Regions from separate parts of the Pseudomonas sp. GW821-FHT09D08 genome, predicted to be linked through region 3. Evidence: riboswitches for the same ligand, from Rfam matches in the RefSeq annotation. Region 3 holds a riboswitch; each other region holds the start of a gene.

What was found. Region 3 has a riboswitch for cobalamin ahead of AC07OP_RS02205 (CbtB domain-containing protein). Riboswitches for the same ligand answer to the same signal wherever they lie in the genome.
Positions count from the first base shown of each region.
Region 1: it holds a riboswitch for cobalamin, as region 3 does, so the genes downstream of both, AC07OP_RS30060 (ABC transporter substrate-binding protein) here and AC07OP_RS02205 (CbtB domain-containing protein) in region 3, are expected to answer to the same signal.
Region 2: it holds a riboswitch for cobalamin, as region 3 does, so the genes downstream of both, cobO (cob(I)yrinic acid a,c-diamide adenosyltransferase) here and AC07OP_RS02205 (CbtB domain-containing protein) in region 3, are expected to answer to the same signal.

Region 1 covers NZ_JBWKOX010000032.1:10,366-15,163, forward strand. Annotated here, with positions in the region: gene AC07OP_RS30045 (protealysin inhibitor emfourin) at 1-227, opposite strand, end outside; gene AC07OP_RS30050 (M4 family metallopeptidase) at 242-1,303, opposite strand; gene AC07OP_RS30055 (DNA/RNA non-specific endonuclease) at 1,433-2,362, shown strand; cobalamin riboswitch at 2,399-2,592, shown strand; gene AC07OP_RS30060 (ABC transporter substrate-binding protein) at 2,707-3,717, shown strand; gene AC07OP_RS30065 (FecCD family ABC transporter permease) at 3,714-4,718, shown strand; gene AC07OP_RS30070 (ABC transporter ATP-binding protein) at 4,715-4,798, shown strand, end outside.
Region 2 covers NZ_JBWKOX010000007.1:241,565-246,362, forward strand. Annotated here, with positions in the region: gene bluB (5,6-dimethylbenzimidazole synthase) at 1-143, opposite strand, end outside; gene AC07OP_RS15420 (cobyrinic acid a,c-diamide synthase CobB) at 140-1,489, opposite strand; gene cobO (cob(I)yrinic acid a,c-diamide adenosyltransferase) at 1,486-2,097, opposite strand; cobalamin riboswitch at 2,171-2,427, opposite strand; gene AC07OP_RS15430 (PQQ-dependent sugar dehydrogenase) at 2,527-3,840, shown strand; gene AC07OP_RS15435 (C40 family peptidase) at 3,963-4,499, opposite strand; gene AC07OP_RS15440 (C40 family peptidase) at 4,644-4,798, opposite strand, start outside.
Region 3 covers NZ_JBWKOX010000001.1:535,652-540,449, forward strand. Annotated here, with positions in the region: gene cobN (cobaltochelatase subunit CobN) at 1-822, opposite strand, end outside; gene cobW (cobalamin biosynthesis protein CobW) at 826-1,887, opposite strand; cobalamin riboswitch at 1,978-2,177, opposite strand; cobalamin riboswitch at 2,220-2,424, shown strand; gene AC07OP_RS02205 (CbtB domain-containing protein) at 2,522-2,710, shown strand; gene AC07OP_RS02210 (CbtA family protein) at 2,722-3,426, shown strand; gene AC07OP_RS02215 (cobalamin biosynthesis protein) at 3,423-3,815, shown strand; gene cobM (precorrin-4 C(11)-methyltransferase) at 3,886-4,632, shown strand.

The DNA.
Region 1 (4,798 bases), on a different contig from region 3:
GTATGTTCCTGCTGGCCTTCCTTCACGGTCAGGGTGTAGTGCACCTGGCCCGGATTTCCGGGCTCTGGCGTGGTGCTCTGCGGCAACTGAAAGAAGTTTGAAGCCTCGATCAGTTGCCGCAACTCCTGCTGGTCCGGCTCGGGCAACGTGTTCAACTCCACCGTACGAGGCTGGGTCAAACCCGGAAAAAACGCCGGCCCGCCGTTTTCCTTGATCGAAATTTGCATGGCTGTTCCTCACGTCAGACGTTAATGCCAACCGCTTTCCAACCCTCCTTGACCGCCTTGTGCTCATCCTTGTTCGCGCCGTAGAGACGACCGGCGATATCGTAGGTTATACGCGCAAAACGTAAAAACCCCGAGTTCGGCCGCAACCGCGCATCGCGCAGCGCGTCATACCAGATACGTCCTGCGCGCTCCCAGGCAAACCCGCCAATCCGGGTCGCCACCTGATAGAACGCATGGTTGGGAATCCCGGAATTGATATGCACCCCGCCATTGTCCTCGTAGGTCTGGACAAAATCATCCATATGCCCTGGCTGAGGGTCCTTGCCCAGCAGCTTGTCATCGAACGCGGTGCCGGGGGCCTTCATCGAACGCAGGGCCACGCCTTTGATCTTCTTGGTGAACAACCCTTTGCCGATCAGCCAATCGGCGTCTTCGGCGGTTTGCTTCAACGCATACTGCTTGATCAGTGAGCCGAACACGTCCGAGAGCGACTCGTTCAGCGCGCCGGACTGATTGAAATACATCAGCTTGGCCTCGTCCTCGGTGACGCCGTGGGCCAATTCATGGCCAATCACATCGAGGGCCACCGTGAAGCGGTTGAACAACTGCCCATCGCCGTCGCCAAACACCATCTGGGTCGAGTTCCAGAACGCATTGTTATAGTTCTGGCCAAAGTGCACGGTGGCATCCAGCGCCATGCCGGCATCGTCGATGGAGTTGCGGTCGAACACCTCTTCGAAAAAATCGAACGTGGCACCCAAGCCGTCATAGGCTTCGTCCACGGCGGCGTCGCCACTGGCGGGCTGGCCTTCACCGCGGACCAGCTTGCCCGGCAGGCTGTCGGTGCCTTCGGCGCTGTAGATCGAGCGCCGTTTGCCGGCGCCCATGACCAGGGCCATGTGGGCCGGCCCTTTGGCGGGCACTGCGACCATGCGCAGCGAACGGAACGTGCTGTCCTTGGCGCGGGTGCGCAGCGCGATGTCGCGCTGGGCCTTATCACCGTGACGCGCGATCTGGTCGAGCATATACGGCGGGATCAGGCAGAAAATCGGGTTACGGTGGTGGCGATCACACATTGGCTGGCTCCCTGTTGGCATATGGTGTAGCTCCGGTAACCGTTTGAGGATAGCCCCCCAGGGTTAACCCGTGTCATCAATTGTCATCAATCTATGTTGCAGTCGTGTTTATCCAAGGAGGACTTACCCATGCCAGCCCGCAAAGCCAAAATCGATCTTGCGCACCGCCCACGACTCGCCGATCTGCGCCCGTTGATCGCGACCAATCCCACCCTGATGGAAGCCCGGGCGACGACGCCCCGTGTCACCGCGGCCAAGGACCTACAGGACCGACGCGGCTACGCCGAGGATTTTCTCAGCAGCTTCGCAGTGCCCTGGCCCACCGCCGCTGAGGCATTGGCGGACGACGTCCAACCGCTGCGCCTGGACTACACGCATTTCTCGGTGACGATGTCCCGTTCCCGACGACTGGCGCTCTACGTGGGCGTCAATATCGATGGCGGGCAGCATGTGGAGATAGTCCGCAGCAACGACACCTGGGCCTACGATGGGCGCCTGCCGATCAGCGCCCAGGTGGGCGAAGAGCTCTATGCCAGCAATGGCCTGGATCGCGGCCACCTGGTACGGCGCCAGGATCCCAACTGGGGCGACGCGGCAAACACCGCCAACCTCGACACCTTCCACTTCACCAACTGCTCGCCGCAGATGAGCGGGTTCAACCAGAAGACCTGGCTGGAACTGGAGGACTACATCCTCAATAACACGCAGCGTTGGAAAGCCCGGGCAACGGTGTTCAGCGGCCCGGTGTTCGCCGACGACGACCGCCTTTACCGTGGCATCAGAATCCCCAAGGCGTTCTGGAAAGTGGTGGCCTACCTCAGCGATGACGGCAAGCCCTCCGCCAGCGCCTATATGATCGACCAAAGCCGCGAGCTGGGTCAGCTCGACCTGATGTTCGGCCAGGTCAGGACCTACCAGCGCAGCGTGATCCAGATCGAACAATTGACCGGCATCCGCTTCGCCAACCTGGCGGACTACGACGGCTTCAGCAACGAAGAGCGCGCCACGGGCACGCGAATTGAAGCGCTGATCCGCGGCCCCGAGGATATTCGTCTCTGACCGGGCCCCCTTCGGGCTGTATCGCCTGGCCCTAATCAACTACCATACCGCGCCGGTTCCCGAACGGGACTAATAGGGAATCCGAAGCGCGGTACACCGCGTCAATCGGAACTGCCCCCGCAACTGTAGGTGCCGAGCCTGCTCCCCACTGCCACTGGACCGCGTCCGGGAAGGCCGGAGCGTGGCGACGACGCATCAGTCAGGAGACCTGCCGGCCCAGTAATCACTAACCGGCGGGGTGTCCGGGAAGGGCATCCTTGCCTGCCCGTTCGGCAGCGGTCGAGGGCGTATTTCCGAACCGTACCTGCCCTGTTTCCACGTACGGTCCACACGGAGATCGCCTCATGCTGCCACGCGTTACCGCCCTGATCAGCGGCCTGGGTTTCTGCGCCCTGGCCCACGCCGCGCCAACTCAGTACCCGCTTACCCTGGAAAACTGCGGCAGCACCCTCACCTTCCCGCAGGCGCCCGCGCGCAGCGTGACCATCGGCCAGGCCGCCACCGAAATGCTCTATGCCCTCGGCGTGGCTGACCGCGTGGTGGGCACCTCGCTGTGGTTCAACAGCGTGTTGCCGCAGTTCAAGGCGCAGAACGACGGCATCGAGCGCCTGGCCAACAACGAGCCCAGCTTTGAAGCGGTGATCGCCAAGCGCCCGCAACTGGTGGCCGCCGAGCTGGAATGGGTGGTAGGCCCGCAAGGCGTGGTCGGCACCCGCGAGCAGTTTCACGACCTGAAGATCCCCACCTACCTGCTGCCCTCCGACTGCGAAGGCAAGGACAACCTGGTGGGCGCCGACGGCACGCGGCTGGAGCCGTTCCGTATCGAGACGATCTACAAGAGCATCCGCCAGCTGGCGCAGATTTTCGATGTACAGGATCGCGGCCAACAGTTGAACGATGAGCTCCAGGCGCGCCTGGCCCAATCCGTGGCCACCGTGCAGAGCAAAGGCCTCAAGCAGGCCAGCGCGCTGGTGTGGTTCTCCAGCGCCGAACTGGCCAGCGACCCCTACGTGGCCGGCCACAAGGGCATTCCGGAGTTCATGCTCGAAACCCTCGGTTTGCACAACGTGGTGCAATCCGATGAAGAATGGCCCGCCGTCGGCTGGGAAACCCTCGCCAAGGCCAACCCGACCTTCCTGGTGATCGCCCGCATGGACCGCCGCCGCTACCCCGCCGACGACCATGAAAAGAAACTCGCCTTCCTGCGCAGCGACCCGGTCACGCGCAACATGGACGCGGTGAAAAACAACCGCATCATCATCCTCGACGCCCTGGCGCTGCAGGCCAGCATCCGCATGTTCGACGGCCTTGAACACCTGGCCACGGCCATCGACGGCTACGACCTGCCGCAATGATCCGGACCTTACTCGCCCTGGCGCTATTGCTGATCGCCGTGCTCGCCGGCGTGGCCATCGGCGAAACCGCCATCTCGCCCCAGGTGGTGCTGCAGGTGCTCGCCAACAAACTGTGGGCGGCCGGTTACGTGCTGGACCCCATCGATGAAGGCGTGGTGTGGAACTACCGCCTCACCCGTGCCCTGGTGGCCGCCGCCTGCGGTGCGGGGCTGGCCACCTGCGGGGTGATTTTGCAGTCGTTGCTGCGCAACCCGTTGGCCGATCCGTACCTGCTGGGCATCAGCGCCGGGGCTTCGACCGGCGCGGTGCTGGTGGCGTTGATGGGCGTGGGCGGCGGGCTGATTTCATTGTCGGCCGGCGCCTTTGTCGGCGCGATGGCGGCGTTTGCCCTGGTGATCCTGCTGGCGCGGGCCAGCGGTTCGTCCAGCGGCACCGGGCAGATCATCCTCGCGGGCATCGCCGGGTCGCAGCTGTTCAATGCACTTACCGCGTTCCTGATCACCAAGTCCGCCAGTTCCGAACAGGCGCGCGGCATCATGTTCTGGCTGCTGGGCAACCTCAGCGGCGTGCGCTGGCCGTCGGTGTGGCTGGCGGTGCCGGTGGCGGTCACCGGCCTGGCGGTGTGCCTGTGGCATCGTCGCGCGTTGGATGCGTTCACCTTCGGCACGGATTCGGCCGCGTCCCTGGGCATCCCGGTGCGCCGTGTGCAGGTTGTGCTGGTGGGGTGCGCGGCGCTGGTGACGGCGGTGATGGTGTCGATTGTCGGCTCCATCGGCTTTGTCGGCCTGGTGATCCCCCACGCGGTGCGCCTGCTGCTCGGCACCGGGCATTCGCGCCTGCTGCCCGCCAGTGCGCTGGGCGGCGCGTTATTTTTGATTGCGGCCGATGTGTTGTCGCGCACCTTGATCAAAGGCCAGGTGATCCCGGTCGGCGTGGTGACGGCGCTGGTGGGCGCGCCGGTGTTTGCGCTGATCCTGATTGGCCGGAGGAATGCGCGATGAGCGTACTGAGTTGCACCGGCCTGGGCTTCAAGGTGCGTGAGGCGGAATTGCTGCGCGATATCCACCTGGAGGTGCAACTG
Region 2 (4,798 bases), on a different contig from region 3:
GGGGCCTGGTGCGCGGCCTGGAGCAGGCGATGCAGCAATTCGGGCGCGACACTGCCGCCGCTGAAGTGGCGCATGTCGCGGCGTTCGGCGATGGCGCGGTAGACGGCGTCGCGGTCGGCCTGGGGGAAAGCGTTGTCGGTCATGGCCCTATCGGGGGCAAGCCCCCTCCCACAGTGGATGGGGTTTCAGCTCGGTCCGGGGCAAACAACGCGGCTACCGCCGTCGGATTCGACGGAAAATAGAAGTGCACGTAAGAGGCCGTCATCCGCCCCTGCCGGAACACCGCTTCGGCACCGCGCCCACCGTTCGGGCTCAGGCCACGGGCAATCGGCTGGCTCTCGGTGCTGGTCAGGGAATGGTGATACGTGTGCCCGCGCAGCACGCCTTCCGGCAGCTCGACACTTTGCAGGGCCAGGGCCGCGAGTTTCTTTTGCATCACCGCATCGCCTTGCAGCAGGCCGACCAGCTCGGCGCGGGTGCCGTCGACATCGGTAAGCGAATCCAACAGGTAGAGCATGCCGCCACACTCGGCGAGCAAGGGTTTGCCGGCGGCATGGTGGTTACGAATGGCGTCAAGCATCGGCGTGTTTTGCGACAGCGCCTGGTGGTGCAATTCCGGGTAACCGCCGGGTAAATACAGGCTGTCGGCCTCGGGCAGTTGGCGATCATGGATCGGCGAGAAGAAGTGCAACTCGGCCCCCATCGCCCGCAGCAGGTCGAGGCTGGCGCCATAGGTGAAGGCGAAGGCTTCGTCACGGGCCACCGCAATGCGCACACCGGCCAGCAACGGCTCGGCCTCGATCACTTCCGGCGCGGCGAAGGTCACCGGCGGCGGCAATGCGACTTCGCAGCTGCTGCCCAGGGCCTGGGCGGCGGCGTCCAGGCGCACGTCGAGGTCATTCAGCTCGCTGGCCTGCACCAGGCCCAAATGGCGGCTGGGCAGTTCGATCCCGGTTTCGCGGGACAGGGCGCCATACCAACGCAAGCCTTCGGTGAGGCTGCCTTCCAGCAACTGCGCATGGCGCAGGGTGCCGACGCGGTTGGCCAGTACCCCGGCAAACGGCAGGTCCGGCTGATAACGCGCCAGGCCCAGGGCCAGGGCGCCAAAGGTCTGGGCCATGGCGGTGCCGTCGATCACACCGAGCACCGGCACGCCGAAATGCCGCGCCAAGTCGGCGCTGGACGGTGTGCCATCGAACAGGCCCATCACGCCTTCGATCAGGATGAGGTCGGCCTCACCCGCCGCTTCCCACAGCAGCCGACGACTTTCCTGCTCGCCCACCATCCACATGTCCAATTGATACACCGGCGCACCGCTGGCGCGCTCGTGGATCATCGGGTCCAGGAAATCCGGGCCGCATTTGAACACGCGTACCCTGCGCCCCAGGTTGCGGTGCAAACGGGCCAGCGCGGCGGTGACGGTGGTTTTGCCCTGGCCGGACGCCGGTGCGGCGATCAGGACGGCCGGGCAGTGACGGGGCTGATTCAAAGTTCGACGCCCTTCTGTGCCTTGATACCGGCCTGGAACGCGTGCTTGAGCATGCCCATTTCAGTGACGGTGTCGCCCATTTCGATCAATTCAGGCTTGGCGCCACGGCCGGTGACGACCACGTGCTGCATCGGCGGACGCGCTTGCAGGTCGCTGAGGACCTGGTCCAAGTCGAGGTAACCATGCTTGAGGGCGATGTTCAGCTCATCCAGCACCACCAGGCCGATGGTGGGGTCTTGCAGCAGTTCACGGGACACGGCCCAGGCGGCTTCGGCGGCAGCGATATCGCGCTGGCGGTCCTGGGTCTCCCAGGTGAAGCCTTCGCCCATCACGTGGAAACGCACTTGCTCGGGGAAGCGGCGGAAGAACAACTCCTCACCGGTGCTGTTGCGCCCCTTGATGAACTGCACCACACCGCACTGCATGCCGTGGCCCATGGCGCGCGCGAGCATACCGAATGCCGAGCTGCTCTTGCCTTTGCCGTTGCCGGTCAGCACCAGCAGCAAGCCACACTCATTGGGGGAATTGGCGATGCGCTCGTCGATCACGGCTTTTTTGCGCAGCATGCGCGCCAGGTGGCGTTCGTCGCGGTCGGGGGTATCGGTCATGGCAGCTCTCCATTGGGGCTGGACAAAAACGGCAGGCAGGAAAAAACAGACAGCCAAGCATCGCCCACCGTGATGCTGTTGGATGATCCAGGCCGGTCTCCGGGCTCATGAGTGGTGCGCTGGCTCATCGACAGAGCGAACACGCCGACGGCGCGCCTTCCCATATCGCGGGCGATACAGTGGCAAAAGGCACCGTCTTGACTCATTTACCGTTGCGGGGGCAGCGCCGGAATCGCGGCAGCACTGTGTACAAGTGCGCTCGCTCACCGGCTTCCCTGTTTCACTCGGTCGACCCATGGGTCACAGAGCACCTGGAACAAGCCGCGAAGGTTAGTGGGTTGGGGGTGGAGCGTCAATTAAAGCTGGCCTTGCACTTGAACCATCGCACCAGCGCCCTCCTCTACCCTTACAGGTATCAAGGAGAACACCATGCATAAAACCAGACTCGCCCTGCTCATCATGCTCGCCGGCACCCTCGCCGCCTGCGGTGAAAGCTCCACCCTGCAGGTGTCCGACGGCACCGGGCCGTCGCCGCAGCTACCGGAGCCGAACAAAACCCTGATTCCCACGGTGAACATTGCCCCGGCTATCGGCTGGCCGGAGGGCGTGAAGCCAACGGCAGCGGCCGGCACCCAAGTGGCGGCGTTCGCCGAAGGCCTGGATCACCCGCGCTGGCTGTATGTATTGCCCAATGGCGATGTGCTGGTGGCAGAAACCAATGCGCCGCCCAAGCCGGATGATTCCAAGGGCATTCGCGGCTGGGTCATGGAGAAGGTCATGGGCCGCGCCGGTGCCGGTGTACCGAGCCCCAATCGCATTACCCTGCTGCGCGACGCCGATCACGATGGTGTTGCCGAGACCCGTACGGTGTTCCTGGAAAACCTCAACTCGCCCTTCGGTATGACACTGGTCGGCAATGACCTGTACGTCGCCGATTCGGACAAGCTGCTGCGCTTCCCCTATCAAGCGGGCGAAACCGCGATCAAGGCAGTTGGCACCAAGGTGGTCGACCTGCCGGGCGGCCCCCTGAATCATCACTGGACCAAGAACGTGATCGCCAGCAAGGACGGCAGCAAGCTGTACGTGAGCGTCGGCTCCAACAGCAACGTCGGTGAGAACGGTCTTGAGGCGGAACAGGGCCGGGCGGCTATCTGGGAAGTGGATCGCGCCAGCGGCCAGCAGCGCATTTTCGCTTCCGGCCTGCGCAACCCTAACGGCATGGCCTGGGAACCCCAGAGCGGCAAGCTATGGACGGCGGTAAACGAGCGCGACGAGATCGGCAGCGACCTGGTGCCGGACTACATCACCTCGGTCAAGGATGGCGGGTTCTATGGCTGGCCCTTCAGCTATTACGGCCAGCATGTGGATGTACGCGTCACGCCGCAGAACCTGGACCTGGTGGCCAAGGCAATCGTGCCGGACTATGCGGTAGGGCCGCACACCGCGTCTTTGGGCCTGACGTTCGCCGAGGGCAGCAAACTGCCGGCGCCGTTCAGCAACGGCGCGTTCATCGGCCAGCATGGCTCGTGGAATCGCAAGCCCCACAGTGGCTACAAGGTGATCTTCGTACCGTTCGAGGCAGGCCAGCCTAAAGGGCAGCCGGTGGACGTGCTGACCGGGTTTCTCGATAAAGATGAGAACGCCATGGGCCGGCCGGTGGGCGTGGTGATCGATCAGCAAGGGGATTTGCTGGTGGCGGATGATGTGGGGAATAAGGTGTGGCGGGTGTCGGCCGCTAAATAAACGCCCCCAGAAGCATCACAAAACCAATGTGGGAGGGGGCTTGCTCCCGATAGCAGTGGGTCAGGCACAGATACTGTGACTGATGCTTCGCTATCGGGGGCAAGCCCCCTCCCACATTTGGTTCAGGGATTACGTGCCAGGTTTGCTGGCAACACACGCTTGGCGCTCAGATAGGCATTCTGCCAATACGCCTTGGACAAGGTGTCCAGCTTGACCGTACCGCCGGTCTGCGGCGCGTGCACAAAGCGGCCTTCGCCCACATAGATGCCGGCGTGGCTGACCTGGGAACCGCCACCGGTGGCAAAGAACAGCAGGTCGCCGGTCTGCAGGTTCTGCTCGCTGACATCCTGGGCGCGCATCACAATCAGTTCGCGAGTGGTGCGCGGCAGGGAAATGCCGGCGGCGTCGCGGAAGACGAAGCCGATCAGGCCACTGCAATCAAACCCCGAGTCCGGCGTGTTGCCGCCCCAACGGTAAGGCGTGCCGACCAGGCCCAGTGCACGAAAGAGCACGTCTTCGGCCGCAGGCGAGAAATTCTGGGTGGAATAGTTGAATACCGGCTTGGGCTTGACCGCAACGGGAGCGGGTGGCGGCCGGCTGGCGCAGGCGCTGATAAGCGCGGCGCAGAGAATAAGGAGCAGGCGGGCTGAGGTCGACATGTGCAGAACAATCCTGGTCTGGATGCGGCTATCGCTGCCGAACGCTGAAAACCAGAACGCGCAAGCAAAGCTCGCGCGAACGGATTACAACAATGTCCAGGGATTCTAGCGCTTACACGTCAAACTTCAAGTATCACTTTAAGTTTACTTACTGGCGGTAACCGTAGTCGGGGCCATGGCGAGTGCGCGCTTGGCTTCGATGAAGGTTTTGCTCCAGTAGCTGTCACCCAGGCTGTCGACTCGAACACCGCCACTGCGACGGCTGCTGGAGTGGATAAACTGGTTATCGCCCAGGTAGA
Region 3 (4,798 bases):
TTCGGGGCTGGATTGGGCAAAACCGGTGGTGTTCAAGATCACCGCCGCGCCGACCTCATCCAGCAGGTCCTCGACCACCGTCAGGCAGCCGGGCTCTTTCAAACTGGCCACCGCCATCGGCAACGGGTTAAGGCCCGCCGCCTGCAAGCGCTGGCAGAACACATCGATAAAACCGGTATTGGCCGCCTGCAAGTGGGAGCGGTAGAAGAGCACCGCCGCCACGGGCCACTCCGCGTGCCAATCGGTCTGCCAGTCATTGAGGCGAGGGTTGGCTTTGTGCGGGTGATAGATCGCGGTGCGCGGCAAGGTCTGCGGCTCGGCCCACGGGTAATCGCGGTCCAGGTAGCCGCTGGCCAGGCAGTGGAAAAAATCCAGCGCGTTAGCGAGCCCGCCCTGGCGCAGGAAGTGCCACAGGCGGTCGCGCTGTTCGGCACTCACCGTGCTCAGGCCGCTGAGTTCCGGGTCCGGGCGGTCATCCCCCGGCACCAGGATCAGCGTAACGCCGCGCTCGCCCAGCTCCACCAGGCGCTCGATGCCGTAGCGCCAATAACCGATGCCGCCGTGCAGGGAAATCAGGATGACCTTGGCGTGGCGCAGCACCTCATCGACATACAAATCGACCGAGGCGTGGTTCTGCACCTGCATAGGGTTGGCCAGGCGCAGGCTGGGGTAATCCTCGGGCAACTGCTGGGCCGCTTCGGCCAGCAGCGCCAGGCTGGAATCGCCGCTGCACAGGATCACCAGTTCGGCGGGCGTTTGGCCAAGGTCGGCAATATTGTCGTCCGCGACGAAACCACCGGGCTGAGTCCTGAGCAGGTGCATGGGTTAAACGCTGAGGGCGGCGCGCAGTTGCGCTTCGAGGCCCGCCGCGTCCAGCTCCTGGCCGATCAGCACCAGCCGCGTGATGCGCGCTTCGTCGGCGCCCCAGGCACGGTCGAAGTGCTTGTCGAAACGCGTACCCACACCCTGGATCAGCAGGCGCATCGGCTTGTTCGGGATGGCGGCGAAGCCCTTGACCCGCAGGATGCCGTGCTGAACCACCAATTGGTTCAGGGCGTCGAGCAGCAGCGCTTCGTCGGCTTGGGGCAGGTCGATGGAGATGGAATCGAAGGCGTCGTGATCGTGATCTTCCTCACCTTCGTGGTGATGATCGTGGTGGCTATGGCGAGCGTCGATATGTTCTTCGGACCCCGCGCCCAGGCCGATCAATACGTCCAACGGCAGGCGACCGCTGCTGGCTTCGATGATCTTCACCGCCGGCGGCAGTTCTTCGGCGACTTCCAGGCGCACACGGGCCAGGTCTTCGGCGCTGATCAGGTCGGATTTATTGAGGATCACCAGGTCGGCGCTGGCCAACTGGTCGGCAAACAGCTCGTGCAGCGGCGATTCATGGTCCAGGTTCGGGTCGAGCTTGCGCTGGGCGTCGACCTGATCCGGGAACGCGGCAAAGGTGCCGGCGGCCACGGCCGGGCTGTCGACCACGGTGATGACCGCATCAACCGTGCAGGCGCTGCGGATTTCCGGCCACTGGAAGGCCTGTACCAAGGGTTTTGGCAGGGCCAGGCCCGAGGTTTCGATGAGGATATGGTCGAGGTCGCCGCGACGGGCAACCAGTTCGCGCATCACCGGGAAGAACTCTTCCTGCACGGTGCAGCACAGGCAGCCGTTGGCCAGCTCGTACACGCGGCCGTTGGCCTCTTCTTCGGTGCAACCGATGGAGCACTGCTTGAGGATCTCACCGTCGATGCCCAGTTCGCCGAATTCGTTGACGATCACCGCAATGCGACGGCCCTGGGCGTTGTCGAGCATATGGCGCAGCAAGGTGGTCTTGCCCGAGCCAAGGAAGCCGGTAACGATGGTGACGGGGAGTTTGGCCAGTGTTTTCATCGGATGCCCTTTGGGGCGGGCATACGGGACGATGGGCCCTGCGGCGCGCAGAAGCGGATTTCGTCACCGGATCACCCCGCCCGGTTGAATTGGAAAATCGGTGGCGAGGCAGGTCTCCTGGCTTGGGGCTTGCGGGTCTTGCGACCGGCGCCGACTGCGCCTTCCCGCCGCAGTGGCAGTGGCGTGGCAGTCAGATAAACCCTTCACAGTTGCGGGGGCAGCCGCGGCTTGGACCGCGTTCCCTTCTTAGCTTCGGCCTGGGCCGAAGAACCTCGAGGGTGCAAGGCTACAGGGGCTCGCCGCATTTGACTACCGTCCCCGGCCCATGCTCTCCTACACATCTTGTTTCGGGTGCCCTTCACAGGGTGAAACGGGAAACCGGTGAGTCATGGCGTCATGACGAGTCCGGTGCTGCCCCCGCAACGGTAAGCGAGTGAAGCGTCAGATCCACTGTGCCTGTACGGCATGGGAAGGCGACGTTTTATAGACCCAGTGTCCCTCGCAAGCCCGGAGACCGGCCCGAATAACATCGAATAACAAACCCGCGGTGGGCGGGCGCTGTTAAAACCCTGCGTGCCTGGCTCGCGGGGTTTGCATGCGCTCGTGTCACCCTGACACCTGAAAGGGACGCGCCATGTCGATCATCAGCAGCACCTCGCACACCGCCAGCAGCTCCGCCACCCTCAGCCAACGCCTGACCGCCGCCATCGGCGCGTCGATCCTTGGCGCGTGCCTGGTGTATTTCGCCGGTTTCTCCCATATCGAGGCGGTGCACAACGCTGCCCACGATACCCGCCACAGCGCCGCGTTCCCGTGCCACTGAGGCCTGCCGACATGATCAAGCGTATTGCGCAAACCGCAGGGTTCACCGGCTTGCTGGCCGCCCTGCTGCTGACCCTGCTGCAAAGCTTCTGGGTCGCTCCGCTGATTCTGCAGGCGGAAACCTTTGAAAAAGCCCCGGCCGCGACCGAAGTCGTGCATGAGCACGCCGCTGGCGCCGCTGCACACTCCCACGACGCCGAAGCCTGGGAGCCGGAAGACGGCTGGCAGCGCGTGCTGTCGACCACCGGCGGCAACCTGGTGGTGGCCGTCGGCTTCGCCCTGATGCTGGCCGGCCTCTACACCCTGCGCGCACCGACCCGCACGGCCCAAGGCTTGCTGTGGGGCCTGGCCGGTTACGCGACTTTTGTGCTGGCGCCCACCCTGGGCCTGCCGCCGGAGCTGCCGGGCACTGCCGCCGCCGACCTGGCGCAACGGCAAATCTGGTGGATCGGCACTGCTGCTTCCACGGCGGCCGGGATTGCGCTGATCGTGTTTGGTCGCAACTGGCTGCTGAAAGTCTTGGGCGCGGCGATCCTGGTGGTGCCGCATGTGATCGGTGCACCGCAGCCGGAAACCCATTCGATGCTGGCGCCGGAAGCCCTCGAAGCGCAGTTCAAGATCGCTTCGCAGTTGACCAACGTGGCGTTCTGGCTGGCCCTGGGCCTGATCAGTGCCTGGTTGTTCCGCCGTAACCGCGACGATCAATACTCGGCATGACCCTGGTGGTCGGCCTGGGTTGCCAGCGGGGTTGTGATGTAGACACCCTGCTGGGCCTGTTCGACAGCGCCCTGGCCGAGGGCGGGGTCGAGCGCCAGCGTGTCACCGCACTGGCCAGCATCGACCGTAAACAGAACGAGCCAGGGTTACTCGCCCTGGCCCGACTGCTCGACCTGCCCTTGCAGTGCTTCAGCGCCGGGCAACTGGCCGTTTACGAAGCCCGGCTGAGCCACAAATCGGCGGTCGCGTTTGCCCATACCGGCTGTTACGGCGTCGCCGAAAGTGCCGCCCTAGCCCTGGCCGAACAGCTCTGCGGCGGCCCTGCCCGCTTGATGATCACCCGCCAGAAAACCGCCCAGGCCACCTTTGCATTGGCCTGCGCCGGCTAAAATCCCGATAATCGCCATTCCCGATCATGAGCAATCTTCATGCTCGCCCGTTTTTCCACAGGAATTCTCCATGACCATCTACTTCATCGGCGCCGGCCCCGGCGATCCGGAATTGATCACCGTCAAAGGCCAACGCCTGATCCGCAGTTGCCCGGTGATCATCTATGCCGGCTCACTGGTGCCGGCGGCGGTGCTGGAAGGTCATCAGGCGCAACAAGTGGTCAACAGCGCTGAACTGCACCTGGAACAGATTATCGAACTGATCAAGACCGCCCACGCTAATGGCCAAGACGTGGCACGGGTGCACTCCGGCGATCCGAGCCTGTATGGCGCGATTGGCGAGCAGATCCGTTATTTGCGTGAGTTGGGCATCCCCTTTCAGATCATTCCCGGCGTCACGGCGGTGGCCGCCTGCGCAGCCTTGCTGGAGACCGAACTGACCCTGCCGGACATCGCCCAAAGCGTGATCCTGACCCGCTACGCCAATAAAACCCGCATGCCGGCCGGGGAAGACTTCGACAGCCTGGCCCGACATGGCACGACCATGGCGATTCACCTGGGGGTCAATCATTTGGAGAAGATCGTCGCCGAACTGCTGCCGCACTATGGCGCGGACTGCCCGATTGCCGTGGTGCACCGGGCGACATGGCCGGATCAGGATTGGGCGGTCGGCACGCTCAGCGATATTGCCGACAAAGTCGCCGCCAAGGGCTTTCGGCGTACGGCGTTGATTGTGGTGGGTCGAGTACTGGCGAGTGACAGTTTCAGTGAGTCGTCGTTGTATCGGGCCGGGCATGCGCACCTTTATCGGCCTTGATTATTTACTTCAAAAAATCAAAGCAATCCATTGATTTAAATAGCTAAATACAAAACAAAATGTGGGAGGGGGCTTGCCCCCGATGGCGGTGTGTCAGCCTGCTCATGAGTCGACTGAGGCACCGCTATCGGGAGCAAGCCCCCTCCCACACTTAATCCTACTTGTT